Regions from separate parts of the Mesorhizobium captivum genome, predicted to be linked through region 2. Evidence: predicted binding sites of a transcription regulator. Region 2 holds the regulator's gene; each other region holds the start of a gene.
What was found. The regulator LexA, encoded in region 2, represses DNA repair genes until DNA is damaged. The targets are predictions, from matches to a motif close to TGTTCNNNNTGTGTTCNG.

Region 1: the regulator LexA is predicted to act here: its motif matches at 1,870-1,887, upstream of RFM40_RS16565 (ATP-dependent helicase).
Region 3: the regulator LexA is predicted to act here: its motif matches at 2,649-2,666, upstream of RFM40_RS04040 (helicase-related protein).
Region 4: the regulator LexA is predicted to act here: its motif matches at 1,673-1,690, upstream of parE (DNA topoisomerase IV subunit B).

The regions. Positions count from the first base shown of each region.
Region 1 covers NZ_JAVIJB010000018.1:6,569-11,041, reverse strand. Annotated here, with positions in the region: gene RFM40_RS16570 (glucose/quinate/shikimate family membrane-bound PQQ-dependent dehydrogenase) at 1-1,756, opposite strand, end outside; gene RFM40_RS16565 (ATP-dependent helicase) at 1,939-4,473, shown strand, end outside.
Region 2 covers NZ_JAVIJB010000002.1:192,930-197,402, forward strand. Annotated here, with positions in the region: gene RFM40_RS02980 (molybdopterin molybdotransferase MoeA) at 1-628, shown strand, start outside; gene lexA (transcriptional repressor LexA) at 746-1,480, shown strand; gene RFM40_RS02990 (ComEC/Rec2 family competence protein) at 1,464-3,926, opposite strand; gene gltX (glutamate--tRNA ligase) at 4,029-4,473, shown strand, end outside.
Region 3 covers NZ_JAVIJB010000003.1:8,044-12,516, reverse strand. Annotated here, with positions in the region: gene RFM40_RS04050 (acetyl-CoA C-acetyltransferase) at 77-1,261, shown strand; gene phbB (acetoacetyl-CoA reductase) at 1,389-2,114, shown strand; gene RFM40_RS04040 (helicase-related protein) at 2,832-4,473, shown strand, end outside.
Region 4 covers NZ_JAVIJB010000010.1:141,645-146,117, reverse strand. Annotated here, with positions in the region: gene RFM40_RS11600 (type II and III secretion system protein family protein) at 1-560, opposite strand, end outside; gene cpaB (Flp pilus assembly protein CpaB) at 590-1,501, opposite strand; gene parE (DNA topoisomerase IV subunit B) at 1,756-3,810, shown strand; gene RFM40_RS11585 (FUSC family protein) at 3,957-4,473, shown strand, end outside.

The DNA of each region.
Region 1 (4,473 bases), on a different contig from region 2:
CAGGGTCGACCGCGACGCCGCCCCAGTTGAAGACGCCGAAATTGCCGGGATAGATCAGCGAACCCTGCAGCGAGGGCGGCGTATAGCGCCCCTCGTAGCGCAGTTTCCTAAGCTCGATCCGGCACAGCAGCTGATCGAACATGGTGATGCCCCACATGTCGGCGCCGGTCAGCGGCTTCGGATTGAAGGAAAGGTCAGAGCTCGGCTGGGTCGGCGAAGCGTGGTCGCCTTCGATCGCGCCGCCCGGCGCCGGCATCTCCTTCACCGGAATGATCGGCTCGCCGCTGCGCCGGTCGAGCACATAGAGGTCGCCCTGCTTGGTCGGCCCGATCAGCGCCGGCACGATCGCGCCGCTGGCCGAGGTGATGTCGACCAGCGTCGGCTGGGCCGGCACATCCATGTCCCACAGGTCGTGATGCACCAGCTGGCGCACCCAGCGCAACTGCCCGGTATTGAGGTCGAGCGCCGTGATCGAGGAGGAGAATTTCTCGACATTGGCGCTGCGGCCCATGCCGAGCTGGTCGGGTGTCTGGTTGCCGAGCGGCAGGTAGAGCAGGCCAAGCTTCTCGTCGGCGCTTGCTGTCGACCACATGTTGGGCGAGTTGTTGGTGTAGTTTTGCCCGGCCGGCAGCGGCGTCGTCTGGTCCGGATTGCCTGAATCCCAGTTCCACAGCAAAGCGCCGGTGCCGGCGTCATAGGCGCGGATGACGCCCGACGGCTCCTCGGTTGAATAATTGTCATTGACCGCCCCGCCGACGATGATCTTGCCGGCCACGATCAGCGGCGCCGAGGTCGAGTAATAATAGCCCGACTTCGGATACGGCATGTTGGCAAGCAGATTGAGCGTCCCGCCTTCCGCAAAGGACGAACACACCTGGCCGTTGGCGGCATCGAGCGCGATCAGCCGCGCATCCGACGTCGGCAGATAGATGCGCGCGGCGCAAGGCTGTCCGGTCGCGATCTTGGCATCGGCGTAGTAGGATACGCCGCGGCAGGTCTGGTGCTGGCGATTGCTGTCGACCTTGATCTTCGGGTCGTAGCGCCATTTCTCCTTGCCGGTTGCGGCATCGACGGCGATGGCGAAATTGTGCGGCGTGCAGATGAAGAGCGAATCGCCGATCTTTAGCGGCGTCACCTGGTAGGTTGTCTCCTCGATGTCGTCGGGACCTTTCACATCGCCGGTGCGGTAGGTCCAGGCCGGCTGCAGCCTGGCGACATTGTCGGGCGTGATCTGGTCGAGCGGCGAATAGCGCTGGCCGAACGGCGTGCGGCCGTAGAAATACCATTCGCCGGCCAACATATCGGCGCCGAGATTGGCAGTCGGTGTCACCTTGTCGGTGTCGAGCGTGCCGCCGATGTCTTCCGGGTCGACGGTCATCGAATAACCGGCCACCGCGAGCGAGGCCAGCACCGCCAGGATCAGCGGGGCGCGCCCGTCCGGGCCCTTGAGCGCTCGTCTGACCCATGGCGTCAGCAGCCAAAGTGCGACAAGCACAATGATGCCGCCGCGCGGGCCGAGCTGCCACCAGTCGAAGCCGATCTCCCACACCGCCCAGCACAGCGTGCCGACCACAAACGCCGCGTAGAGCCAGAGCCCCGTCGACCTGCGGCGGAAGATAAGAAAGGCGGTGACCAGGAAAGCGAGACCCGCGATCGCATAGTACCAGCTGCCGCCCAGCGAAACCAACCAGATGCCGCCGCCGCCAAGCGCCAGGCCGATGAGGAGGAGGACGAGGGAGGTGATGGTGACAGCCAAGACGATACTCCTTCGACTGTTGCGCGGTTGCGGCGCCTCTCAGGCAACGGCATGCCGTCCCTGCCCTGTCGGCAGCTTTCCCTCACCCGCAGCGCCTGTCAAGCGAACCGGAACAGCGCAAAAATGGAACAAAACGTAGACGCTTCTGGCCTTTCGCTGCCGAATCACTACATTCGGGGGCGATGTCCGGCTTTTCGGAAGACATGCCCTTCTTTGACGAACCGAATGCGCGGCCCGCGGCCCCGTCCGGCATTGCCGCGCGCGCCATGGCGGCCCGCAGCACGCAGAACCGCGCGGTCGACTACCTCAACGGCCTCAATCCCGAGCAGCGGCTCGCTGTCGAAACAACTGAAGGTCCGGTCCTGGTGCTGGCCGGCGCCGGCACAGGAAAGACGCGGGTGCTGACCACGCGCATCGCCCACATCCTTGCCACTGGCAGGGCCTACCCTTCGCAGATCCTCGCCGTCACTTTCACCAACAAGGCCGCGCGCGAGATGAAGCAGCGCATCGGTATCCTGATCGGCGAGGAGAATGTCGAGGGCATGCCCTGGCTCGGCACCTTCCACTCGATCGGCGTCAAGCTGCTCCGCCGTCATGCCGAGCTTGCCGGGCTGAAATCCGACTTCACCATCCTCGACACCGACGACGTCGTGCGGCTGATGAAGCAGCTGATCCAGGCCGAGAACCTGGACGACAAGCGCTGGCCGGCCAAGCAGTTCGCGCAGATGATCGACAACTGGAAGAACAAGGGCCTCGGCCCGGACGAGATTCCGGAAGGCGATGCGCGCAGCTTCGGCAACGGCAAGGGCCGCCAGCTCTACAAGGCCTATCAGGAACGGCTGCAGACGCTGAATACCTGCGACTTCGGCGATCTGCTCTATCACCCGATCCGCATCTTCCGTGCCTATCCGGACGTTCTGAAGGACTATCACCGCAAGTTCAAATACATCCTGGTCGACGAGTATCAGGACACCAACACCGCGCAGTACATGTGGCTGCGACTGTTGGCCCAGCGGCCAGGAGTTCCAAGGAGCGGGTCACCGGGCGGCCGCACCCCCAGCGCTTCGAAGTCGACTATCGATAGGACAGAAGGGGGGCGTTACAGACCGCCAGTTCCCGAAGAGGAACAACTAGTCCGCAGTGATGAATGGGATATTTCGGCCGAAGGCCGCAAGCCCGACCGGGCGTCCGAGCCGTTGCGAGGCCCCCGCGGAGGGCCCGCGCCGGCAGGCGCGGAACAGCCCGTGAGCGTGAATATTTGCTGCGTCGGCGACGACGACCAGTCGATCTATGGCTGGCGCGGCGCCGAGGTCGACAACATCCTGCGCTTCGACAAGGATTTTCCGGGCGCCACCATCATCCGGCTGGAGCGTAATTACCGCTCGACGGCGCATATCCTTGGCGCGGCCTCGCATCTCATCGCCCACAATGAAGGCCGTTTCGGCAAGACGCTGTTCACCGACCGCGACGATCCCGAGGACGACAAGGTGCATGTCCATGCCGCCTGGGACTCAGAGGAAGAAGCGCGCGCCGTTGGCGAGACGATCGAGGCCTACCAGCGCCCCGACAGACAAGGAAATCGGCACAATCTGAACGACATGGCGATTCTGGTGCGCGCATCCTTCCAGATGCGCGCCTTCGAAGACCGCTTCATCACGCTCGGTCTCAACTACCGCGTCATCGGCGGTCCGCGCTTTTACGAGCGGCTGGAAATTCGCGACGCTCTCGCCTTCTTCCGCGTCGTCGCCAACGGCGGCGACGACCTCGCCTTCGAGCGCATCGTCAACGTGCCGAAGCGGGGCTTGGGCGAAGCCACCATCCGCCAGATCCACGACACGGCGCGCGCCATGCGTATCCCGATGCTGGAGGCCGCAGCGACACTTGCCGAAAGCGACGAGCTGAAGCCGAAGCCGCGCGCGGCCCTGCGTGAGGTCGCGGCCAATTTCGAGCGCTGGCAGAAAGCGCTGGAGACCACGCCGCATACCGAGCTTGCCGAGACCATCCTCGAGGAAAGCGGCTACACCGACATGTGGAAGAACGACCGTTCGGCGGAAGCGCCCGGGCGGCTGGAGAACCTCAAGGAACTGATCCGCTCCATGGAAGAGTACGAGTCGCTGCGTTCCTTCCTCGAGCATGTGGCGCTGGTCATGGAAGCCGAGCAAGGCGAGTCGCTCGATGCGGTCTCGATCATGACGCTGCATTCGGCCAAAGGCCTCGAATTCGAGACCGTCTTTCTCCCCGGCTGGGAAGAAGGCCTCTTCCCGCACCAGCGCGCGCTGGACGAAGGCGGCCGCTCCGGGCTGGAGGAAGAACGGCGTCTCGCCTATGTCGGCCTGACGCGGGCGAAAAAGAACCTGCATATCTGGTTCGTCTCCAACCGCCTGATCCATGGGCTGTGGCAATCGACGATCCCGTCGCGCTTCCTCGACGAATTGCCGGAGACCCATGTCGACGTCGCCGACGGCGGCAATTCCTACGGCGGCTATGGCAACCCTTATGGTGGCGGCTCATTCGCCTCAGGCCGTGGCGGCGGCCGGCAAAATCCCTATGGCGCCTCGCGCTTCGACAATATCGGCGCCAAGGATCAGGGCAGCTTCTCCAACACCTATGCGACGCCCGGCTGGCAGCGTGCGCAAGCGAACCGCACCGAGGCGACTGACCGCAACTGGGGCACCCGCTCCGGCCACCAGGTCGAGCGCATCGGTTATGGCGAGACC
Region 2 (4,473 bases):
CGGCCCCGACCAGATCATCTCGTCCAATGCCTATGGCGTCGTTGCGGCCGCGCAGGCGGTTGGCGCGCGCGCTCTCGATCTCGGCATCGCCGCCGACCGCCATGACGCGATCGCGGCTCTGGTCGGAAAGGCCGTCGAGGCCGGCGCCGATGTCATCGTCACCCTCGGTGGCGCGTCGGTCGGCGATCATGACCTGATCCACGACGTGCTGACTGGCCAAGGCATGCAGCTCGATTTCTGGAAGATCGCCATGCGCCCCGGCAAACCGTTGATGTTTGGCCGGCTTGGCAACATCCGCTGCATCGGCCTGCCCGGCAATCCGGTGGCAAGCCTTGTCTGCTCGCAATTGTTCCTGAAGCCGCTTCTGGCGCGTCTCGGCGGCCGCAGCTATCGGCAGGACATCCGCACTGCGCGGCTGGCTGCCGCAATGCACGCCAACGATCTCAGGCAGGACTATGTGCGGGCCGTCGTGCGCGAGGAGGCGGGGCAGCTGGTCGCGACGCCGTTCAGCGTCCAGGATTCCTCGATGCTCAAGATGCTGGCCGACGCCAACGGCCTCATCGTGCGCCAGCCCTTCGCCCCGACGGCCGAGGCCGGCGCCGAATGCAGCGTTCTGATGTTACGCTGAACAAAACGTCAACACATTCACTAAACTTTAAACGGTTGCGGAACACAACTGGAACAGATAGTGTTTGTTCTGGGTTTGTTTTTCTGATTCTGGTTTCAGGACCCGTTGGGGGCAGCCATGCTGACGCGCAAACAACATGAACTTCTGATGTTCATCCACGAACGGCTCAAGGAGAGCGGCATTCCGCCGTCTTTCGATGAGATGAAGGAAGCGCTCGACCTTGCCTCGAAGTCGGGCATCCATCGGCTGATCACGGCGTTGGAAGAGCGCGGCTTCATTCGCCGGCTGCCGAACAGGGCGCGCGCACTGGAAGTGCTGCGCCTGCCCGATTCGATCGCGCCCGGCCTCAATGCGGCCAGGAAGTTTTCGCCAAGCGTCATCCAGGGCGGCCAAGGCAATCTCGGCCGGCAGATCAAGCCAGCGGCGCCCTCGCGCGCGCCAACGCCCAGCAATGACGACGATGCCGTTTCGGCCGTGTCCATTCCGGTGATGGGCCGCATCGCCGCCGGCGTGCCGATCGACGCCATCCAGCATCAGACGCATTCGATCACGGTGCCGCCGGACATGATCGCGGGCGGCGAGCATTACGCGCTGGAGGTCAAGGGCGACTCGATGATCGAGGCCGGCATCTTCGACGGCGACACGGTCATCATCCGCAACGCCAACACCGCGAGCCCGGGCGAGATCGTGGTCGCGCTGGTCGACGACGAGGAAGCGACGCTGAAGCGCTTCCGCCGCAAGGGCGCCTCGATCGCGCTCGAAGCCGCCAACCCGGCCTATGAGACCCGCATCTTCGGCCCCGATCGCGTCAAGGTTCAGGGCAAGCTCGTCGGGCTCATTCGCCGCTACTGACTGGCTGGGGCGGCTTGGACTCTGACTTTTCGGGCTTCTTGTGGGGCGCCAGCCCTCTAGCCTCGCGCGAATACCGTCGTTGCTCGCGCCAGGGGCGGTAAGGCTTTTGCACGGCATACTGAATAGCCGGCCGCGCCGTTGCCGATTGCGGATCAAAGAAGACGGCGGCACTGCCATCGCGTGCCAGCTGCCGCTTGGTGACGACGAGAACCCGTGGATCGCGGCAAGGATTGTAGGCCGTGGCGTCGTTGATGACGACGAGATCAGCGAAGCCGCAGGCCGGTCGTGCACTCTCGCGGTTTTCCGCCAACGCGACGATCGCACCGGAAGGATGCCGGCCGATGCAGAGGTCACCGGTGCAATAGAACGGCGAACCTGGCGGCAGGTCGACGGGATCGGCTATGTCGAGCGCGTCTTTGGCGAACGTCTCCGGCGGCACGATCGCCTCGGCCTTCAGCGCGCGTTTCCAGTTGTCGGTGGTGAATTCGTTGGAGCGGGCACGGTTGATGGCGAGTTCGCCGCCGCCGATCGGCATGGCCACCAGATTCGCGTCCTCGGAGATCAGCAGGTCCGGCGTGCGCACCTGCGGAATGGTCAGCAAGGCCGCAACTGCGAAAGGAATTGCGGCCAGCCTGAGCCAGGTTGTGGCCATGGTGGCAATGACGAGCGCGATTGTTGCCAGCAGCACCGACTGGATCGAGATCAGCCCCACGGCATCGACCGGCGACCATTGCGAAATCCAGGCCGAGATCGCGATCATCGCCGTCAGGCCTTTGCCCATCAAATAGAGGAAAGGCCCATCGAAGCCGAACGGCATCATCACCGCGCTGGCGACGGCAAGGAACATCACGACCGTGACGATCGGCATGATCGCCAGATTTGCCAATAGGCTGAGCGGCGAGACGCGCTGGAAATGCCAGATGGCAAACAGCGCCGTAGCACTTCCGGCGATGATCGAGGTCATGGCGGCGCCACCCGCTCCGACCGCCAGCTTTCGCGACAGGAACCGCAGGAACGAACGCTTTGCCGGCGGCGCCCTCACTTTGTCGGCGCGGTAGTCGGCCCAGCCGGCATAGGCGCCGACAAGGGCGGCGGTTGCGGCGAACGACATCTGGAAGCTTGGGCCGACCACTTCATGTGGCGACACAAGGATGACGGCGATGGCCGAGATCGCCTGGTTGCGCATCGTCAGCGCCGCGCGGTCGAACAGCACGGCAACCAGCATGACGGCCAGCATGATGAAGCTTCGCTCGGCGGCGACCACCACGCCGGAGATGACGAGATAGGCGGCGATCGAGACAAGCGCGATGGCAGCGGCATATTTCTTCACCGGGCGCCGCGAAGAGAAATCCGGAAACAGCGCGAAGGCGCCGCGCAGCAGAAGCATGATCGTGCCGGCGACCAGCGCCATATGCAGGCCTGAAATCGAGATGTGGTAGATGCCGGTCCGCCGCATCGCCTCGTTGATGTCTTCGGGGATGCCGGCGCGAACGCCGACGATCAGCGCCGCGGCAATCTCGCCTTCAGGTCCGCCGACGGTGCTTCTGATGTGATCGGCAATGTTTTCGCGCGCGTTCTCGATCGCCGAGGCGATGCTCGCCCCGGGGGCAGGATCGGTTGTCGAAATGGCTTTCGGGTCGCCGAGGAAAAAGCCGCTGCCGCCGATGCCGGAAAAATAGCTATCGAAGGAAAAGTCATAACTTTCGGGGCGGACCGGTCCGGTCGGCGGCAAGAGCCGTGCATAGCCTGTCACCAGCGACCCTGCCTTCGTATCGGGCGGAATCCTGCGTGCCGAGAGCCTGACGCGATCCGGCGCGTAGCGCAGCGTCGGATGCGCGGTCGAGATGAGGTCAATGGTCAGCCGCACACGGCCATTGGCCATTTCCTCGGCGATGACGACGCGACCGGTCAGCCGCGTCTGGATCTCGGAGCCGAGCATCGGCGTTGCGGTCCGCCATGTCTCGACCTTCGCGGCGACAAAGCCCAATGCGCAAAGCAGCGCCGCCATGAAGAGAAGATGCGTCTTTGGCCAAGAGCGGGAAATGGCCGCGCAGACCGCCATCAGCGCTACCGCCGCCTGCGGCCTGTAGAGATCGGGCTCCGTGTTCAGGGAAAAATAGAAGATCACGCCGGCAGCCAGGAACACCGGCACCAGCAGGAAGCCGATGCCGCGGTCGAGCTCGGTCGTAGCGGCTACAACGACGCTTTGGCGAAACGCGGAAAACGAGGCGCGGTGGAACTGCCGTCGGATCCGGTCGATGGTTGCCGACTTTGGCGGCTGCAGGGCGGCACCGCCGTCCGGCGGTAAAATCTCACCAGCCGGCCGCGGCATCGGAAGCGAAACCGGCGCCGCTTCAGCAGGCGCGGTGCCGGCAAACAGCAGGCGCTCGCTGACGCCAGCCGTCGTCCCCTCGCCCTCCACCGCGCCCCGGCCACGTCCAGCCATCGGGTCTGCCCCTTGCGCCCCAGACCTCCTATGCTACATGAACCGCGACAGCGCGAAAGTCCGCGCAACCACGCCTGTTTTCAGTGCCATTCTGAGAGTTCCATGTCCGATAAGGTCGTCACCCGTTTTGCCCCCTCGCCCACCGGCTACCTGCACATCGGCGGGGCGCGCACGGCGCTGTTCAACTGGCTCTATGCCAAGCACACGGGCGGCACGATGCTGCTGCGCATCGAGGACACCGATCGCGAGCGCTCCACCGAGGCTGCGACGGCTGCCATTCTGGATGGACTGACCTGGCTCAGCCTCTCTTGGGACGGCGAAGCAGTGTCGCAGTTCGCGCGTGCGCCGCGCCACCGCGAGGTGGCCGAGGAGCTCGTGCGTCTCGGCAAGGCTTACTACAGCTACGAGACGCCGGCAGAGCTCGAGGCGATGCGCGAGGCGGCGCGGGCCAAGGGCCTGCCGCCGCGCTACAACGGCCAGTGGCGCGACCGCAACCCCTCCGAGGCGCCTCCCGGCGTCAAGGGCGCGATCCGTATCAAGGCGCCTA
Region 3 (4,473 bases), on a different contig from region 2:
ACTCGGGTTCCCTAACGGGCAAGAAAAGTCTTCAATGATCGCATAAAACACGACACCTCGAAGTCTGGAGAAGAAAATGTCCGCTTCCAATTCAATCGTCGTTGCCAGCGCCGCCCGCACAGCGGTCGGGTCCTTCAACGGCAGTTTCGCCGCGACGCCGGCACATGAGCTCGGCGCCGTGGTCATCAAGGAACTGCTAGCGCGGGCCGGCGTCGAGGCGGGCGAAGTCGACGAGGTCATCCTCGGCCAGGTGCTGACCGCCGCCCAGGGACAGAACCCAGCCCGCCAGGCCTCGATCAATGCCGGCCTGCCCAAGGAGACCACCGCCTGGGGCCTCAACCAGGTTTGCGGCTCGGGGCTGCGGGCAATCGCCCTCGGCATGCAGCAGATCGCCGCTGGCGATGCCAAGCTGATCGTCGCCGGCGGCCAGGAATCGATGTCGCTCTCGCCGCACGCCCAGCATCTGCGCGCCGGCGTCAAGATGGGCGACTACAAGATGATCGACACCATGATCAAGGACGGCCTCTGGGATGCCTTCAACGGCTACCACATGGGTAACACCGCCGAGAACGTCGCCCGTCAGTTCCAGATCACTCGCGACGACCAGGACGAGTTCGCGCTCGCCTCGCAAAACAAGGCCGAAGCGGCACAGAAGGCCGGCAAGTTCAAGGACGAGATCGTCGCCTTCACCATCAAGGGCAAGAAGGGCGACACCATCGTCGACCAGGACGAATATATCCGCCACGGCGCGACGCTGGACGCCATGACCAAGCTGAAGCCCGCCTTCGACAAGGACGGCACGGTCACCGCCGCCAATGCTTCAGGCATCAATGACGGCGCCGCCGGGGCGTTGCTGATGACCGAGGCCGAGGCCGCGCGTCGCGGCATCACCCCGCTGGTGCGCATCGCCTCCTGGGCGACCGCCGGCGTCGACCCGGCGATCATGGGCACTGGCCCGATCCCGGCCTCGAAGCGGGCGCTGGAGAAAGCCGGCTGGACGGTCAAGGACCTCGATCTCGTCGAGGCCAATGAGGCGTTCGCCGCGCAGGCCTGCGCCGTCAATAAGGGCATGGGCTGGGATCCCTCGATCGTCAACGTCAATGGCGGCGCTATCGCCATCGGCCATCCGATCGGCGCTTCCGGCGCCCGCGTCTTCAACACGCTGGTCCATGAAATGCGCCGCCGCGGCGCCAAGAAGGGCCTGGCGACGCTGTGCATTGGCGGTGGCATGGGCGTCGCCATGTGCGTCGAGGCGCTCTGAGATCAGCGAATAGCGAATAGGGAGTAGCGAATAGGGAAGAAAAGGCGCGTCGCGCGACGGGACGGCAGAACCCTACTCGCTATTCGCTACTCTCTATTCGCTTCAGTGACAAAAAGGGAGGAACCTCATGTCCAAGGTAGCAATCGTCACGGGCGGATCGCGCGGCATCGGCGCGGCGATATCGGTGGCGCTGAAGAGCGCCGGTTATTCGGTGGCCGCGAACTATGCCGGCAACGACGAAGCGGCGCAGAAATTCAAGGCCGAGACCGGCATCCCGGTCTACAAATGGTCGGTCGCCGACTACGACGCCTGCGCCGCCGGCATCAAACAGGTGGAGGCCGATCTCGGCCCGGTCTCGGTGCTGGTCAACAATGCCGGCATTACCCGCGACGCCATGTTTCACAAGATGACCCGCGAGCAGTGGAAGGAGGTTGTCGACACCAACCTCTCCGGCGTCTTCAACATGACGCATCCGCTGTGGAGCGGCATGCGCGACCGCAAGTTCGGCCGCGTCATCACCATCTCCTCGATCAACGGCCAGAAGGGCCAGGCCGGCCAGGTCAATTACTCCGCAGCCAAGGCCGGCGACATCGGCTTCTCGAAGGCGCTGGCCCAGGAGGGCGCACGCGCCGGCGTCACCGTCAACGTCATCTGCCCGGGCTATATCGCCACAGAGATGGTCAAGGCGATCGACGAGAAGGTGCTCAACGAGCGCATCATCCCGCAGATCCCGATCGGCCGTCTCGGCGAGCCGGAAGAGGTCGCGCGCTGCGTCGTCTTTCTGGCATCGGACGAGGCCGGTTTCATCACCGGCTCGACCATCAGCGCCAATGGCGGCCAATATTTCACCTGAGATCTTATTTCACCTGATGTTCTTCGACGGCAGGTGGCCCGGAGAAATCGGGCCACCTGTTTTTGTCTGCGCTCCCGGCGGGACGCGTGACGCATGCCTCAATTCGGCACGGAAAGGTTAATGGCCTCCCCGCGTCCTGTGCAGAACCCCACTTACAAGCTGTGAATTTTCGGTGCGCAAGCTGTGGACAACACCATATCTAGAGGTGAACAAAACGGGAAAGTTCGTAGATCGCTGATTCGTCGCCGATTCGTTCCGGCTTTGGCCGAAAAGTTAACGCGCGGAGCGGAAACGGCGTGGTAATGATTAAGGGGCGATTAGGAAAGATCAACCATTTCATAACTTTGGCGACCGCGCTCACGTAAGCCGCCACCGTTCGCCGGCAAAAGTTAACGGCCGTTCGAAGCGCGCCCGAGCAAGCATGAAACGGGCCAGTTCCGGGATTCAGCATGTGGTGAGACTCGGTGTCAAAAAATCCACATATAGCCGTGAACAAAACATGAATCATGCCGAGTCAGTGATTCGTCGCCGATTCGTTCCAGACTCGTTCCAACGGTTAATCGGCAGCAGATTTTGACCTTGCCCGTCGGCGCGCCATTTTTTCAGGGAACATTCCGCTTTCGCTTCGCGTCTGAAATCCCTATGTGTCGCCTGTCACACGCGGCGGCACCGCCGCGTTCCCGACAACAAGCGGCAGAAAGCGTCATTTCCCAGCCGATGAACATCCAGCCGAAACACACCCACCCGCTGATCCTTTCGGGCCGCGACGTGACGGCCGTGCTCGGCCCCACCAACACCGGCAAGACCCACCTCGCCATCGAGCGCATGGTGGCGCATGAGAGTGGCATCATCGGCCTGCCGCTCAGACTGCTTGCCCGCGAGGTTTACACGCGCGTCTGCGAGAAAGTCGGTGCCCACAAGGTGGCGCTCATCACCGGCGAAGAGAAGATCGTTCCGGCAGCTGCGAAATATTCTGTCTGCACCGTCGAGGCGATGCCGCGCGAGACCGATGCGGCCTTCGTCGCCATCGACGAGGTGCAGTTGGCCGGCGACCTGGAACGCGGCCACATCTTCACCGACCGCATCCTGCATTTGCGCGGCCGCCAGGAGACGCTGCTGCTCGGTGCCGCCACCATGCACGGCATCCTGCAGAAACTGCTGAAGGGCATCTCGGTGGTGACGCGGCCGCGGCTGTCGCATCTCGCCTATGCCGGCTCGAAGAAGCTCACCCGCCTGCCGCGGCGCACGGCGATCGTCGCCTTCTCCGCCGACGAGGTCTATGCCATCGCCGAGCTGATCCGCCGCCAGCAGGGTGGCGCGGCAGTCGTGCTCGGCGCGCTCTCGCCCCGCACCCGCAACGCCCAGGTGGAGATCTTCCAGTCGGGCGATGTCGATTATCTCGTCGCCACCGACGCCATCGGCATGGGGCTGAACCTCGATCTCGAGCACGTCGCCTTCGCCCAGAACCGCAAGTTCGACGGCTACCAGTACCGCAACCTGACCGCTGCTGAGCTCGGCCAGATCGCCGGCCGCGCCGGACGGCATCTGCGTGACGGTACCTTCGGGGTCACCGGTCAGGTCGATCCGCTCGACGAGGATCTGGTCAAGAAGATCGAGGGACACGACTTCGACCCGGTGAAGGTGCTGCAGTGGCGCACCGCCGATTTCGATTTCACCAGCCTCGATGCCCTGAAGCGCTCGATCGAGACCAACGCGCCGGTCGAAGGGCTGACCCGGGCATTGCCGGTGGTCGACGCCCAGGCGCTGGAACATCTGTCGCGCGACGAGGATATCCGCGCGCTTGCCAGCGGCAAGGAGCGCGTGGCGCTGCTTTGGGAAGCCTGCGCGCTGCCGGACTACCGCAAGATCGCGCCCGCGCAGCATGCCGACCTGATCGCCTCGATCTACATGGACCTTGCGCGCCATGGCCATGTCGATGAGAATTACATGGCCGAGCAGGTGCGGCGAGCCGACACGACGGATGGCGATATCGACACGCTGTCGCACCGGATCGCACAGATCCGCACCTGGACCTTCGTCTCCAACCGACCTGGTTGGCTGGCCGATCAGCTACACTGGCAGGAAAAGACGCGCGAAATCGAAGACAGATTGTCGGATGCGCTGCATGAGCGGTTGACGAAACGCTTCGTAGACCGCAGGACTTCCGTCCTCATGCGGCGCCTTAGAGAAAATACCATGCCTGAAGCCGAAATCAGCCCAACCGGAACCGTCCTCGTCGAAGGCCATCATGTCGGCGAGCTGCAGGGATTCCGCTTCACCGCCGACCAGAGCGCCGGCGGCGAGGATGCCAAGGCGGTGCGCACCGCCGCCCAGAAGGCGCTCAGCACGGAATTCGAGG
Region 4 (4,473 bases), on a different contig from region 2:
TGGACCTGCTGCGAGGACGAGATGTTGACCGAGTTGATCACTTCCTCGTTGCCGGAAAAGCGCGACGCGATCTTGCTGGCCTTCTCGGCCGCGACCGCATCCTCGGCCTCGCCCGACAGCACCACGCGGCCATTGGCCGAACCGACCTTGATCTTGGCATCCGGCACGCTGGCGCGGATGGTGCTTGCGAGCTGGTCGGTATCCAGCGTCACCTCGATGTCGATGGTGCCGACGAGCTGCTTGTTCTGATCGAAGAGCGCGATGCCGGTGGTGCCGAGATTGTTGCCCAGCACATAAAAGGATTTGTCGGTCAGCGGGTTGACGTTGGCGATCTCCGGATCGCCGATGACGATCTGGTAGAAGGCGGCGCTCGTCATGATCGTCTTGGGTTTGCCTTTGGCGACCTTGATCGAGGCGTTCCTGTTGGCTGAGACGTATACGACATCGTTGTCGGCCCAGGCCGAAGCGCCGAAGCCAAATACCGCCAAAGGCACGGCCAGCGCGATCGCGCGCAGCAGGCGCCGCCCCTTGGCCGTCCGAAACACATCAAGCCCAAACATTGTCCCTGTCCCCGACCGGTCCCCACCGGCTATTGCTGCTGCGGCTCCCGCGAAGGAACCTTGTATTCCTCGACCTTCTCGCCGCGCGTCACGATCACCGTCTTGAATTTTGGCTCTTCCGGCTCTTTCGCCACCGTATTGACCAGCGAGGCGGCGCTTGCCTCTGCGCTCGCGGCGACCGAACCGCCGAAGGAGGAGATGGTGGTGAGCCCATTGCTGGTGGCGCTGGCATCGGCGGCGGACCGCAAGGACAAGGACAATGTACCGACGGTGCGAGCAAGCGCGACCTTCTGCGCCCCTTCGTTCGTCACCTCGAGGGTCACCGAATTGGCGATCTGCGGCTCGGTCTTGCGCTCGTCCGCGCCCTGCCCAACCGAAAGCACCTTCGCATCGGAAACCACGATCTCGGACGTGACCGTCGAGCCGGATGCCCCTTGGGCGTTCTTGGCCACTTCCTGGATTTCGCCCGCGTCGCGCGTCAGCACGACGTCGACCCGGTCGCCCGGCGTGATGAAGCCGCCGACGCCGGCGATTTCATCGGTGCGGATGGTGACGGCCCGCATGCCTGGCGACAGCAGGTTGGAGAGCGTCGCGCGGCCGTTCGGCCCCGACAGCTTGGTGAGCAGCACCGGCTCGTTGACCTCGATCGGCGACAGCACGACGCGGCTGCCTTCGGCAAGCAGCTTGTCGATGGTCGGGAAGGCGCCCTGCGGCAGGGAATCCTGCGGCCACGGGATTTCGGTGAGTTGCGATCGATCGAGCTGCATACCGTAGCGCAGCGGAGCATTGGCCACCACGATGGTCTTGAACTCGACCTTGGGCTCCTGCGGCGCCGCGATCGATGCCACCTTTTGCTCGGATTGGGCCCTCGCCTGGCTTTTGACCCAGAAATCCGCGGCAAAGATCGAGATCGCGCCGAAAACGGCTGCGATGCCGATCATGGTTATGGCCCTGCCCCTCACAACGAACCCCTGACGCCCCGCGGTCTTTTGTTTGTTGCCTCTCACGCTAGGCGTCATTGTTAAAGAATCAGGAATCCAAACGTATGGAGACCGCCCTATTTCCGGCGGCTTGGTTATCGAATGGTTTTAGAATAAGAGAGACTTTGATCCCTGAACGGAACAGGAACTCGTTCGCCCGCCAAAAGCGTGGCAGTATCGAGGAGTGATTCGCAGTACCGGACTTAATGGCCAGCATGGACGACACCAGCGATCTTTTCGGCAATCAGGAAAAGCAGCCTCAGCAAGGGCGCGCGCCCTCGCGCCCTGCTGATCCGCTGGTTCAGGCGGCGAAGCGTTCGACCTCCGCCCGTGACGGCAGCGAGAGCTACAGCGCGGCCGACATCGAGGTGCTGGAAGGGCTGGAGCCGGTGCGCCGCCGCCCGGGCATGTATATCGGCGGCACCGACGACAAGGCGATGCATCACCTCTTCGCCGAGGTCATAGACAATTCTATGGACGAGGCGGTCGCCGGTCACGCCACCTTCATCGACGTCGAACTCTCGGCTGATGGCTTCCTGACGGTCACCGACAACGGCCGCGGCATCCCGATCGATCCGCATCCGAAATTCAAGAAGCCGGCGCTCGAAGTCATCATGACGACGCTGCATTCGGGCGGCAAGTTCGACTCCAAGGTCTACGAGACCTCCGGCGGCCTGCATGGCGTCGGCGTCTCCGTCGTCAACGCGCTGTCCGACCATCTCGAGGTCGAGGTCGCGCGCGGTCGCCAGCTCTATCGCCAACGTTTTTCGCGCGGCATCCCGGTCAGCGGTCTCGAGCATCTCGGCGAGGTCCACAACCGCCGCGGCACGAAGACCCGCTTCCATCCCGATGAGCAGATCTTCGGCAAGGGCGCCGCCTTCGAGCCGGCGCGGCTCTACCGCATGACGCGCTCGAAAGCCTATCTGTTCGGCGGCGTCGAGATCCGTTGGACCTGCGATCCGTCGCTCATCAAGGAGAAGGATCAAACCCCGGCCAAGGCCGAGTTCCATTTTCCCGGCGGCCTGAAGGATTATCTCAAGGCCACGCTCGGTGACGAATTCCAGGTCACCCGCGAGGTCTTCGCGGGAAAAAGCGACAGGCAAGGCGGCCATGGCTCGCTGGAATGGGCCGTCACCTGGTTCGGCGGCGACGGCTTCCTCAATTCCTACTGCAACACCATCCCCACCGCCGAAGGCGGCACGCATGAGGCCGGTTTCCGCAACGTGCTGACGCGCGGCCTTCGCGCCTATGCCGACCTGATCGGCAACAAGCGCGCCTCCGTCATCACCACCGAGGACGTGATGATCTCGGCCGCTGGAATGCTGTCGGTGTTCATCCGCGAGCCGGAATTCGTCGGCCAGACCAAGGACAGGCTGGCGACCATCGAGGCGATGCGCATCGTCGAAAGCGCCATCCGCGATCCGTTCGACCACTGGCTGGCCGACAATCCTCAGGAAGCCTCAAAACTTCTTGAGTGGGTGATCGCGCGCGCCGACGAGCGCGTGCGCCGCCGCCAGGAAAAGGAAGTCTCGCGCAAAAGCGCGGTGCGCAAGCTGCGCCTCCCGGGCAAGCTCGCCGATTGTACGCAGAACGCCGCCGCGGGGGCCGAGCTCTTCATCGTCGAAGGCGACTCAGCCGGCGGTTCGGCCAAGCAGGCGCGCGACCGCGCCAGCCAGGCGGTGCTGCCGCTGCGCGGCAAGATCCTCAACGTCGCCAGCGCCGGCAACGACAAGCTTGCCGCCAACCAGCAGATCTCCGATCTGATCCAGGCGCTCGGTTGCGGCACGCGCTCGAAATATCGTGACCAGGACCTGCGTTACGACCGCGTGATCATCATGACCGACGCCGATGTCGACGGCGCCCATATCGCTTCGCTGCTGATCACCTTCTTCTATCAGGAGATGCCGAGCCTGATCCGCGGCGGCCATCTCTACATGGCCGTGCCGCCGCTTTACTCGATCCGCCAGGGCGGCAAGGTTGCCTATGCCCGCGATGATGCGCACAAGGATGAGCTGCTGCGCACCGAATTCACCGGGCGCGGCAAGGTCGAGATCGGCCGCTTCAAGGGCCTGGGCGAAATGATGGCCTCGCAGCTCAAGGAGACCACGATGGACCCGAGGAAGCGCACGCTGCTCAGGGTCGACGTGAGCGAGGCCGAGGCGGCGACCAAGGACGCCGTCGACGCGCTGATGGGCACAAAGCCCGAGGCGCGCTTCCGCTTCATTCAGGAACGCGCCGAATTCGCCGAGACCGACGTGCTGGATATCTGAACGCGGACTGGTCCACAACAGGCTCCGCTAATGCATGTCGCCCAGAAGTGTGCAGCGGTTCTGGGATAACGACATGCATCAGAACAAGGACTTGAAGCGCGTCGCCTGAAACCCGTTTCAGGTGACGCGCTTTAGGGAGACTGGATGTGACCCTGACGCGGCTGAAAGCGCTTGTCGAGATACCGCTGAATGGCCTGACGCAACCGACGCGCTCGGACTGGATCTTTGCCCTGCGCACGGTTTCAGCCGGGCTGATCGCGCTACTTGCCGCCTACGCCCTCAAGCTCGACCATCCGCAATGGGCGATGATGACCGTGTTCATTGTCGCGCAGCCGGTGGCCGGCATGGTGCTGGCCAAGGGGTTCTATCGGCTGCTCGGCACGCTGGCCGGCGGCGTAGCGGCGATCGGCATCACATCGCTGTTCGGCACCAATCCCTGGTTGCTGGTGACGGCGCTGGCGCTGTGGGTCGGCGTCTGCACGCTGGTCTCCTCGCTGCTGCGCAATCCGGAGGCCTATGGTGCGGCCCTCGCCGGCTACACCGCGATGATCATCAGCCTGCCGGCATTCGGGCAGCCGCATCTCGTCGTCGATCTCGCCATCGCGCGCTGCGCTGAAATCGTGCTTGGCATCGTCTGCGCCGGCGTCACCAGCCGGCTGATCC